One region of the Allobosea vestrisii genome, then DNA from elsewhere that is predicted to be linked to it. Evidence: predicted binding sites of a transcription regulator. Region 1 holds the regulator's gene; the other holds the start of a gene.

Region 1 (5,548 bases):
CATCTGCTCGGCGATCTCGCGATGGCGGGCGGCGCGCTGGAACTGGTAGACTGTCTGCCCGTCCCAATCGAGGCCGAGCCAGGCGAGGCCGTCGAGGATTGCTGCGATCGCACCCTCGGTCGAGCGCTCGCGATCGGTATCCTCGATGCGCAGCAGCATCTTGCCGCCATGGCGACGGGCATAGAGCCAGTTGAACAGTGCGGTGCGGGCACCGCCAATGTGCAGGAATCCGGTTGGCGACGGCGCAAAGCGCGTGACGACCGTATCGCTCATGAAAACAGGCTCCGGGGGAACGGGCGGGCAAAAAAGGCGAGGGCGGGCTGTAATGCGGGCCTCGGCCGGGGCTGACATCCGGCGCCGCCGCTGTAACATGGCTTGCCAGCCGCCGTTAAGAGCCTCCTGCGGGGAGGGGGCTCAGCATTCGCGCGATGGCGATGGGGGGACGGATGCTCTCCTACGGGCCAGACGAGCGCCGTAGCAGGGTGCGTGCCAGCGTGCTGGCTCTGCCGGCGCGCCTGCGACGCGTCGGTGGCTTCGCTTGGCCTGCATCCTTGCCGTTGTACGACTGGGGCGGTCGCATCCGCCAGGCACTCGACATCGAGGTCGAGCGGCGACGCCTGTTCAACTGGCTGCCGGTCTGCATGGGAGCTGGCGTACTGCTCTATTTCCTGGCGGATCGCGAGCCGGACCTTGGCGCGCCCCTGGCCGGACTGGCGCTATGTACGCTCGCCGCTTGGCTGACGCGGCGCCGCCATGCCGTCATGGCGGTGTGCATAGCGGCCGCAGCTGTCTTCGCCGGTTTCGCGGCGGCAGCCTGGCGAACTGCCGGCATCGCCGCGCCCGCGCTCGCGCGGAACCATGTCGGCAAGCTCACCCGGATTCGTCGAGGCGCTGGAGCAGCGCGACAAGGGCGTGCGGATCGTCGTGCAGGTCACGGACCTGCCGGGCATCCAGCTTGCACAGAGGCCGCGGCGGGTGCGCGTCACCACGCCGGTGACGACATTGAGGCCCGGTGACCATATCAGCACGACGGCGCGCCTGTTGCCGCCGCCCGGCCCGGCGCGCCCTGGCGGCTATGACTTTGCCCGCGACGCCTTCTTCCAGGGAATTGGCGCCGTCGGCAGCATCGCCGGCAAGATCGCGCTCACGCCGCCGCCGAGCCCGATGCCGCGCCGGCTTGCTCTGGCGGTCGCAATCGACCAGGCCCGCAACGCGCTGACCGAACGCATCGCGACGAGCGGCGGCGGGCAGGCCGGGGCTATGGCGGCGGCACTGGTCACCGGAAAGCGCGGGCTGATCAACGAAGCGACCAACAACGACCTGCGCGCCGCCGGCATCTACCACATCGTCTCGATCTCCGGCCTCCATATGGTGCTCGCCGCCGGAACGATCTTCTGGCTGGCGCGGGCGCTGCTCGCGCTGTCGCAGACGGCAGCGCTCCATTGGCCGGTGAAGAAGCTCGCGGCGCTCGCCGCCATGGCTGGCGCCACCGGTTACTGCGTCTTCTCGGGCGCCGAGGTCGCGACGGTGCGCTCGCTGATCATGACGCTGGTGATGCTGGGGGCGATCCTGGTCGACCGGCCGGCGCTCTCGATGCGCAATCTCGCGCTCGCTGCGATCATCGTGCTGCTGCGCGAACCCGAGGCAGTGCTTGGCCCAAGCTTCCAGATGTCGTTCGGGGCGGTCGCGGCGTTGATCGCCTTCGCCGAGCGTTGGCAAGAGCGCCCGCCCGACGCGGCGGCCGCGTCCTGGCCCTGGCCACTGCGGCCGCTCTGGCTCTCGGCTGTGGGTATCGTGACCACGACCATGGTCGCGACAGCGGCGACGGCGCCCTTTGGCGTCTTCCACTTCCAGACCTTCAATCCGTTCGGCCTGCTCGGCAATGCGCTGGCGCTGCCCTTCGTCTCGCTGATCGTGATGCCGGCGGCCGTCTTCGGCGTGCTGGCCTATCCGTTCGGGCTCGACTGGCCGGCCTGGGCGTTGATGGGCTGGGCGTCCGGCCTCGTGCTCCAGGTTGCCCATTGGGTCGCCGGCATCGACCGCTCCACCGTCGTGCTGCCGGCCTTCGACTCTCTTGCTCTGATCCTGTTCTCGCTGTCGCTGCTGTGGCTGACACTATGGACGACGGCGCTGCGCTTCCTCGCCGCGCTGCCGCTGGTCGGCGGCCTTGCGCTGGCCTCGGCACCGTCGCGGCCGGACATCCTGATCGAGCGCGACGGCTCGGGCGTGCTGGTGCGTGGGCCGGAGGGGAAGATGGTGCTGGCGGGCAAGCCGAGCCGCTTCGTGCTGACGCAATGGCTGCATGCCGACGGCGATTCCCGGTCGCCCGACGATGCCGACTTGCGCGAGGGGGGCCGCCTGCGATGCGCGCGGCTGCGTCATCCGCCTGCCGGATGGCCGTAGCGTCACCTATACGCGCGACCGCACCGCTTTGGTCGAGGACTGCCAGCGAGCCGATCTTGTGGTGACGTCGCTCTATTGGAGCGCGCCTTGCGCTGCCCGATTGATCGACCGCAGCGCGCTCATGCGCGACGGCGCGACCGCCTATCATGCGGCCCGCGGCGGCTGGCGCGCGCTAACGGCCGACGAGGCGACCCGCCTGCGTCCGTGGACCCGTGCGCGGCCGGAAACGAGGCCAGCACCCGAGCCCACTGCTGTGCCGGTACCCGCGGCTGCGGAGCCCGCACAGGATGCCGAGGTATTTCAGTAACGTCGCATCAGGTTGACGAGGCGGCCCTGGATCTTGACCCGGTCCGGCCCGAGCACGCGCGTCTCGTAGGCGGGATTGGCGGCTTCGAGCGCGATCGAGGAGCCGCGCTTGCGCAAGCGCTTCAGCGTCGCTTCCTCGTCGTCGATCAGGGCGACGATGATGTCGCCTGTATTGGCGCTGTCCTGCTTGCGGATCACGACCGTGTCGCCGTCGAGGATACCGGCCTCGATCATCGAATCGCCGCGAACTTCGAGCGCATAATGCTCGCCGCCGCCCAGCATATCGGCTGGCATAGAGACGCTATGGCTGCGGTCCTGGATCGCCGAGATCGGCGTGCCGGCGGCGATGCGGCCCATGACGGGGATCGAGACGGTGGAGCGTCCGCTCTCCTCGGCGCCCGCGGGGCGCGGCTTCGCCAAGGTGGCTGCCGGTGCCGGCGGGGTCTGGCCGAGCCCGCCCTGGACGATTGAGGGGCTGAAGCGGGCGCGCTGCGCCTGCTGGCCGCCGATGCCGTCCGGCATCTTGATGACTTCGAGTGCCCGCGCCCGGTTGGGGAGCCGGCGAATGAAGCCGCGCTCTTCCAGCGCCATGATCAGCCGGTGGATGCCGGATTTGGAGCGCAGGTCGAGCGCGTCCTTCATTTCGTCGAAGGAGGGCGGTACGCCGGATTCGCGCAGGCGCTCGTGGATGAAGCGGAGCAGTTCGAACTGTTTGCGTGTCAGCATGGTCGCGCCGCTCGCCTCTCGGGCTAGAATCGAAACAAAGCACGAACACCATACCTGTTCGCTTTGTGTTCCGCAAGGCACGCCTTGTCGTAACGCGACCCAGTCAGCGCAGTCGAATGATCCGGCAGGGATCGCCCGCTGTGGCTGCCTCGGCGAAGACCTGGCGGATCACCAGGGCCTCGGCGCGCGACAGGTTCGCCAGCATCGACGAATCCTGCTTGGCAAAGGGCCTGACGCGCCGCTCGCCATCGACGGTTTCGAAAGTGGCGCGCAGATAGTCTTGGCGCTCGTCATTGGCCGGCAGATCGGCGGCGAGGATGGCGGGCTCGCTGCGGTCGCGCTCGGGATCATCGATGCCGAGCAGGGCCTCGACCAGCGGGATGGCAAAGAGATGCCCGCAGACGATCGAGGAGACCGGGTTGCCCGGCAGGCCGAGCGCGACCATGGCGCCGAGGCGGCCCATCATCATCGGCTTGCCCGGGCGCATCGCGATCTTCCAGAAGCCGAGCGCCATGCCCTGCGCCTTCAGCGCCGCCTGGACGAGATCGTGCTCGCCGACCGAGGCGCCGCCGAGTGTGATCAGGACATCGGCCCCGGCCTTGCGGGCCGCCTCGATCTTGCCGGCGAGGTCGGGATGGTTGTCGCGGGCGATGCCGAGATCGAGCGCCGTGCCGCCGGCCTGCTCGACGAGCGCGGCGAGGGCGAAGCTGTTGGAGGCGACGATCTGGTCGGGGCCGACCGGCTCGCCGGGCAGGACGAGCTCGTCGCCGGTGGCGAGAATCGCAACCAGCGGCTTGCGGCGGACGGCGAGCGTCGGATGCCCGGCGGCCGCGGCGAGGCCGAGCGCGGCGCTGTCGAGCCGGCGACCGGCTTTCAGCAGGACCTCGCCGGTCCTGAAGTCGAGCCCCGCTAGCCGGACGAATTGGCCCTGATCGGTGGGTTTGGTGACACGGATCACCGGGCCGCCCACACCCTCTGCATGTTCCTGAATGAGGATCGTGTCCGCGCCCGCGGGCAGCGGTGCTCCGGTAAATATTCGTACCGTCTCGCCAAGAGAAATCTTGCCGGGGAAGCCGCGGCCAGCGGCGGATTCGCCGATGACGCGAAGCTGCGCGCCCCGGGCCAAGTCCTCGCCGCGCACGGCATAGCCGTCCATCGCCGAATTGGCGAAGGGCGGCTGGGTCCTGAGCGCGGCGACATCCTCGGCCAGGACGCGGCCGGCGCATTGCGCCAGCGGCAGCGTCTCGGCAGGCGTCGGGCCGGGCACGCTGTCGAGCAGCGCCTTGAGTGCGACGGGGACGGGGGTGAGGCTCATGCCGATCGCCCTGCGAGCTCATAGGTTCCGGACTTGCCGCCGGATTTGTGCACGAGCTGGATGCCTTCGATATGCATGGCGCGATCAACCGCCTTCACCATGTCGTAGACGGTGAGGCAGGCGACGCTGACGGCGGTCAGCGCCTCCATCTCGACGCCGGTCTTGCCGGTGAGCTTGACTTCGGCGCGGACGCGCACGCCTGGCAGCGCCTCATCGATCGTGAGGTCGACCGCGATCTTCGAGAGCAGTAGTGGGTGGCAGAGCGGGATCAGTTCATGTGCTCGCTTGGCCGCCATGATGCCGGCAAGGCGGGCGGTGCCGAGCACGTCGCCCTTCTTGGCCTCGCCGTCGCGGACGATGGCGAGCGTCTCGGCTTGCATCACCACATGGCCTTCGGCGACCGCGACGCGGACGGTCTCGGCCTTGTCGCCGACATCGACCATATGGGCCGCGCCCTTCTGATCGAGATGGGTGAGCCGGCTCACGCCGCCGCCTCAGTGGTCTTGCCAGTCAGAAGCTCGCGCGTTGCAGCCGCCACGTCCGCTTGGCGCATCAGGCTCTCGCCAACGAGGAAGGTGTTGACGCCACAGCCTTGAAGGCGGGCGATGTCGGCATGGCTGAAGATGCCGCTCTCGCCGACGAGCAGGCGGTCCTTCGGCACGCGCGGCGCCAATCGCTCTGTCACGGCGAGGTTGAGTTCGAAGCTGCGCAGATCCCGATTGTTGATGCCGACCAGCCTGGTGTCGAGCTTCAACGCCCGCTCCAGCTCGGCCTCGTCATGGACCTCGGCGAGCGCGG
Region 2 (5,548 bases), 730 kb from region 1:
CCGGGTCGTCATCGGCGCCAATATCGAGCTCGCGAAGAAGGCGCCGCAGCTCGCCGGCTTCTTCAGGAAGTACACCACAACCAGCGAGCTGACCTCCAGGATGCTCGCCGAGGCACGTGAGAAGGGCCAGTCGCCGGAGCAGCAGGCGCTCGTCTTCCTGAAGACGCAGCCCGATGTCTGGAAGGCGTGGCTGCCGGCCGATGTCGCCAGCAAGGTCGCGTCCGGCCTGTGACTCCGGACTGGCTGCCGGATTTTGGCAAGGCACTGCAAAGGCTGGTCAACCAGGCGGTCAATGCCGTCGTCACAGGCTATGGCGACGATCTCGACGGCTTCAGCAGGCTGCTGACGGCGCCGGTACGCGCCGTCGAGACGGCTCTGCTTCACATCCCCGTGCCGGTTTTCGTTCTGGCTGTGGCCGCAGGTGCCTGGCTCTCGAGGCGCGAGGTCGGTTTCGCGCTCGCGATGGCGGTCCTCCCACTCGTCCTCGCTGGCCTCGGCCTCTGGACCGAAGCGATGCAGTCGCTCGCCCTCGTCACCGTCGCGGTGGTGCTGGTCGTCGTCCTCGGCCTGCCGCTCGGCATCGCCGCGGCGCGCCTGCCACGGCTCGGGCGGGTGCTCGCGCCCGTCTACGACCTGATGCAGACCATTCCGAGCTTCGTCTACCTGATCCCGGTGGCGATGCTGCTCGGGCTGGGACGTGCGCCGGCGCTGCTCGCGACCTTGATCTACGCCCTGCCGCCCTTCGCACGCCTGACCGAGCTCGGCTTGCGCGGCATCGATATCGGCATGGTTCAGGCCGCCCAGGCACTCGGCCTTCGCCCGCGGCAGACGCTTCTGCTCATCGAATTGCCGCTGGCGCGGCCGGTCATCCTGCAAGGTCTCAACCAGGCGATCATGCTGGCGCTCGCCATGGTGGTGGTCGCCTCGATGATCGGGGCGAAAGGGCTGGGTGAAGTCGTGCTGCTCGGCCTGCAGCGTGCCGATCCGGGCCTTGGTTTCGTCGGCGGGCTTGCGATCGTCGCGCTCGCGATCCTGCTCGACCGCATGGCACAGGCGATTCTGGGGGAACGGCGGCCGCCAGCGTGAGCGGAGGCTGCTGACGGATTCGGTCAGTCGCCCGGTTGCGCCCTGCTTGGCGCTTGGGCACGGTGCCGGCCGAAACGAGAGGGCGCTGCCATGTACGGATTGATCGGGAAGATGCGAGCCAAGCCCGGCGAGCGTGACGCGCTGATCGGCTACATCCTCGAGAGCAGCGGCACCATGCCCGGCTGCCTGAGCTATGTGGTCGCCCGCGATCCGGACGATGCCGACGCGATCTGGGTGACCGAGGTCTGGGATCGCGAGGAGAGCCACAAGGCCTCGCTCGCTCTGCCGGCCGTGCAGGCGGCGATCGCCAAGGCCAAGCCGATCATCGCCGGCTTCGACAGCCATGTCGTCACAGAGCCGGTCGGCGGGTTCGGGCTGGTGAAGGGCTGAGGGCAGCGGTCACACCAGCAGCCGCCTTCCGCTCGCCGGCCGCACGGTCTAAGACCCTCGCGACCGAGCCGAGAGCCTGCCATGACCCAATCCGCCTTGAGCAAACTCACCATCCTGCCGACGACGGCGGCGCTGGCCGGCCGGGTGATGCCGCCTGGCTCGAAATCGATCACCAACCGGGCGTTGCTGGTCGCGGCGTTGGCGAAGGGCACGAGCCGGCTCAGCGGCGCGCTGAAGAGCGACGACACCCGCTATATGGCGCAGGCGCTCAGGGACATGGGCGTCGAGATCGCCGAGCCCGACGAAACCAGCTTCATCGTCACCAGCGACGGCCGGCTGCGGGCGCCCAAAGCGCCGCTCTTCCTTGGCAATGCCGGCACGGCGACCCGCTTCCTGACGGCGGCGGCGGCGCTGGTCGACGGCCCGGTCGTCGTCGATGGCGACGAGCATATGCGCAAGCGGCCGATCCTGCCGCTGGTCGAAGCGCTTACCCGGCTCGGCGTCGCGATCAGCGCGCCGAGCGGCTGTCCGCCGGTCGCGATCGAGGGCCAGGGCGGTTTCGATGGGGGGCTGGTCGAGGTCGATGGCGGCCTCTCAAGCCAATACGTCTCGGCGCTGCTGATGGCCGGCGCCTGCGCGCGAAATCCGGTCGATGTCGTGCTGACCGGCCAGGAGATCGGCGCGCGCGGCTATGTCGACCTGACGCTGGCGACGATGCGCGCCTTTGGGGCCGAGGTGTCCGAGCCGGCGGGCGGCGGCTGGCGGATCGCGCCGACCGGCTACACTGCGACCGACTACCTGATCGAGCCGGACGCTTCGGCCGCGACCTATCTCTGGGCGGCGGAAGTGCTGACCGGCGGCGCGATCGATCTCGGCGTGCCGGCGGATGCCTTCACCCAGCCCGACGCCAAGGCGCATGCGCTGATCGCCGCCTTCCCGAACCTGCCGGCTGAGATCGACGGCTCGCAGATGCAGGACGCGGTGCCGACGCTGGCCGTGCTCGCCGCCTTCAACCGGACGCCGGTACGCTTCACCGGTATCGCCAACCTGCGCGTCAAGGAATGCGACCGGGTCGCGGCGTTGTCGCAGGGGCTGTCACGTATCCGTCCGGGTCTAGGCGTGGAGGAGGGCGACGATCTCCTCGTCGCCTCGGATCCGGCGCTGGCCGGCCAGACGCTTCCCGCCGAGATCGATACTTTCGCCGATCACCGCATCGCCATGAGCTTCGCGCTGGCGGGGCTGAAGATCGGTGGCATCACCATCCTCGACCCTGGCTGCGTGGCGAAGACCTATCCGGATTACTGGCGCGCGCTCGGCTCGCTCGGCGTGCGCTTCGAGGGCGAAGTGCCGTAGGGCCAGACTAAAACAAACGCTGGGATCCATCATGGAGCACGAAGCCCATGATGGATCCCGGCGCGCACCGCTCTCGCGGCTCGTCCGGAATGACGCCCGGTCTCGCCGGGCAGTCGTCCTAGAACGGGATGTCGTCGTCGAGATGGCTCGACGAGCGCGAACCGCCGCTGCTGCTGCCGCCGCTCGCCATCGCCGGCTGGCGTGAGCCGCCGCCGACCGGGCTCGACCGGCCGAAGGAACCGCTACCGCCCGACGAACCTTCGTCGCCATAGCCGCCACCGCCACCGGCCTCGTCACCGCCCTGGCCGCGGCTGTCGAGGATGGTGAGCTCGCCGCGGAAACGCTGCAGCACGATCTCGGTGGTGTACTTCTCGACGCCCTGCTGGTCCTGCCATTTGCGGGTCTGCAGCTGGCCCTCGATGTAAATCTTCGAGCCCTTCTTCAGATATTGCTCGGCGACCTTGGCGAGGTTCTCGTTGAAGATCACCACGGAGTGCCATTCGGTGCGCTCCTTGCGCTCGCCCGACTGCTTGTCGCGCCAGGTTTCCGAGGTGGCGATCCTGAGATTGACCACCGGCTCGCCGCTGCCGAGGCGCCGCACCTCGGGGTCGCGCCCGAGATTGCCGACCAGAATGACCTTGTTGACGCTACCAGCCATGACAGGCTCCGTTTCCTGCGCACTTCACTACAAACCCGGCCGATCGACCGGAGCCGGACCCTAGCCGGCCATGCGGGCACTATCAATGATGTTCATGTTTTGTTCAAGGTCTTTCCGAGGTTTGTCCCCGACAAAGATTCGAGCCCTTCGAAGGCCGGTGAGCGGAGTTGGCTATAGGCCGTCGGCCGAGCTTGCTGCGAGGCACGACCACCGGCGCGGTCTCAATAGCCGAACTGCTCGCGCAGGATGCGTTCGTCCAGGCTGTGGCCGGGATCGTGCAGCATGACGAGGTCGAGCGAGCGATCGATCGCGATCGAGACCGAGACGACATTGTCGATCTGGGTATGGTCGGCGACGGCGCTGACCGGGCGCTTGTCGGCCTCCATGACCGCGATCGTCACCTTGGCATGGTCGGGCAGCAGCGCCCCCGCGCCAGCGCCGCGGCCGGAAGGGCGAAAGCGGGGTCAGCGCCAGCAACGGCGCGTCGAGCGGCAGGATCGGGCCGTTGGCCGAGAGATTGTAGGCGGTCGAGCCGGCTGGGGTCGCGAGCAGCACGCCATCGGCGACGAGCTCGGACAGGCGCACCTGCCCATCGACAGAGAGCCGCAGCTTCGCCGCCTGATAGGAACGGCGGAACAGCGAGACCTCGTTGATCGCGCGCGCCTCGACCCGCTTGCCGTTGCAGTCGACCGCCGTCATCGTCAGCGGGTGGACGACGCTGCGGTGCGCCGCCTCGAGCCGCTGGCGCAGGCCGCGCTCGCGGAACTCGTTCATCAGGAAGCCGACCGAGCCGCGGTTGATGCCGTAGATCGGCTTGGCGGTACCCATGAAGCGATGCAGCGTCTGCAGCATCAGCCCATCGCCGCCGAGCGCGACGACCACCTCGGCCTCAGCCGGATCGGCGTCGCCATAGCGCTCGACCAGCTTCAGCCGCGCGGCTTGGGCCTCGGCGGTGTCGCTGGCGACGAAGGAGATGGCGGCGAAGCGCTCGGTCATCGCTGGTATCCGATAGGCATGATGCGAACCGGTCTAGCACGCTGGTGGGGCTGATCGCGAGCCGCCCGGAAGCGGGGCGCAAAAAAGAAAGGCCGAGGCGCGTGCCCCGGCCTTTCTCCAGTAGATGGCGCGAGGGTCTCAGACCGCGCTGCTCCACTGCACCGGTACAAGCTCGAAACCATTGCCCGCCTTGGCGATATGCCCCGTGGCCGGGAAGGGGGCGTGGTAGAAGCAGACCTGCATCTTGTCGGCCACGGCCATGTCGAGCAGCTTGCGGCGGGTCGCGGCTGCCTGAGGGCCGTCCATGTCGAACACGGCCGACCAGTCGGGATTGCGCACGAACAGGGCCGGGTGATTGGTGGTGTCCGACATCACCATCAGCTTGCCGCTGCCGGAGGAGACGGCATAGACGGTGTGGCCCGGCGTATGGCCAGGCGCGGCGATCGCGGTCACGCCCGGCAGGATTTCCTTGCCGGCCTCGTATTGCTTCACATCCTTGGCAACCGGGCCGAAGACGCGGCGCACGCCGGCGAAAGCCCCCTTCATCGCCTCGGGGGCGGCGTTCATCTTGGCGTCGTCCATCCAGAACGCCCATTCGGCCGCCGGCACCATGACCTCGGCGTTCGGGAACACGGCGGTGCCGTCCTTCAGCCGGAAGCCGTTGATGTGGTCGCCGTGGAAATGGCTGAAGACCACGGTCGAGACGTTCTTCGGGTCGAGCCCGGCTGCCTGGAAGTTCTTCATCCAGGCGCCCGAGGTCGGCGCGCCGGAATCGCCGTTGCCGGTGTCGATCAGGGTGAGCTTGTCGCCGATCTGCAGCGCCAGCGTGGTGAAGGTGATCGAGAGCGCGTCAGCCGGGAGATAGGCCTGCTCCATTGCCTTCTTGACGTCGGCGAGCTCGGCATTGCGGACGAAGCCTTCCAGGGGGCGCTTGGCGAAGCCGTCGTTCAGGGCGGTGACGGTGATGTCGCCGACCTTGTAGCGATAGAAACCCGGATTCTGGTTCAAGGCAGCTCCTTGCGCGTGGGCCGGCGCGATGCCGGCGGGCAGGTCGAGCGCGGCTGC

What was found. Region 1 encodes LexA, which represses DNA repair genes until DNA is damaged. Its sites were predicted from a motif close to TGTTCNNNNTGTGTTCNG; they were not measured.
Region 2: a site for LexA is predicted at 3,577-3,594, ahead of ssb (single-stranded DNA-binding protein). Genes of this name have one in related genera too.

The regions. Positions count from the first base shown of each region.
Region 1 is NZ_CP126307.1:386,324-391,871, reverse strand. Features, by position in the region: partial or broken gene gltX (glutamate--tRNA ligase) at 1-273, opposite strand, end outside; gene QO058_RS01875 (ComEC/Rec2 family competence protein) at 859-2,403, shown strand; gene lexA (transcriptional repressor LexA) at 2,704-3,435, opposite strand; gene QO058_RS01865 (molybdopterin molybdotransferase MoeA) at 3,539-4,750, opposite strand; gene moaC (cyclic pyranopterin monophosphate synthase MoaC) at 4,747-5,235, opposite strand; gene trpC (indole-3-glycerol phosphate synthase TrpC) at 5,232-5,548, opposite strand, start outside.
Region 2 is NZ_CP126307.1:5,591,378-5,596,925, forward strand. Features, by position in the region: gene QO058_RS27600 (ABC transporter substrate-binding protein) at 1-232, shown strand, start outside; gene QO058_RS27605 (ABC transporter permease) at 229-1,086, shown strand; gene QO058_RS27610 (putative quinol monooxygenase) at 1,177-1,476, shown strand; gene QO058_RS27615 (3-phosphoshikimate 1-carboxyvinyltransferase) at 1,558-2,829, shown strand; gene ssb (single-stranded DNA-binding protein) at 2,948-3,487, opposite strand; partial or broken gene QO058_RS27625 (NAD kinase) at 3,709-4,483, opposite strand; gene QO058_RS27630 (MBL fold metallo-hydrolase) at 4,622-5,548, opposite strand, start outside.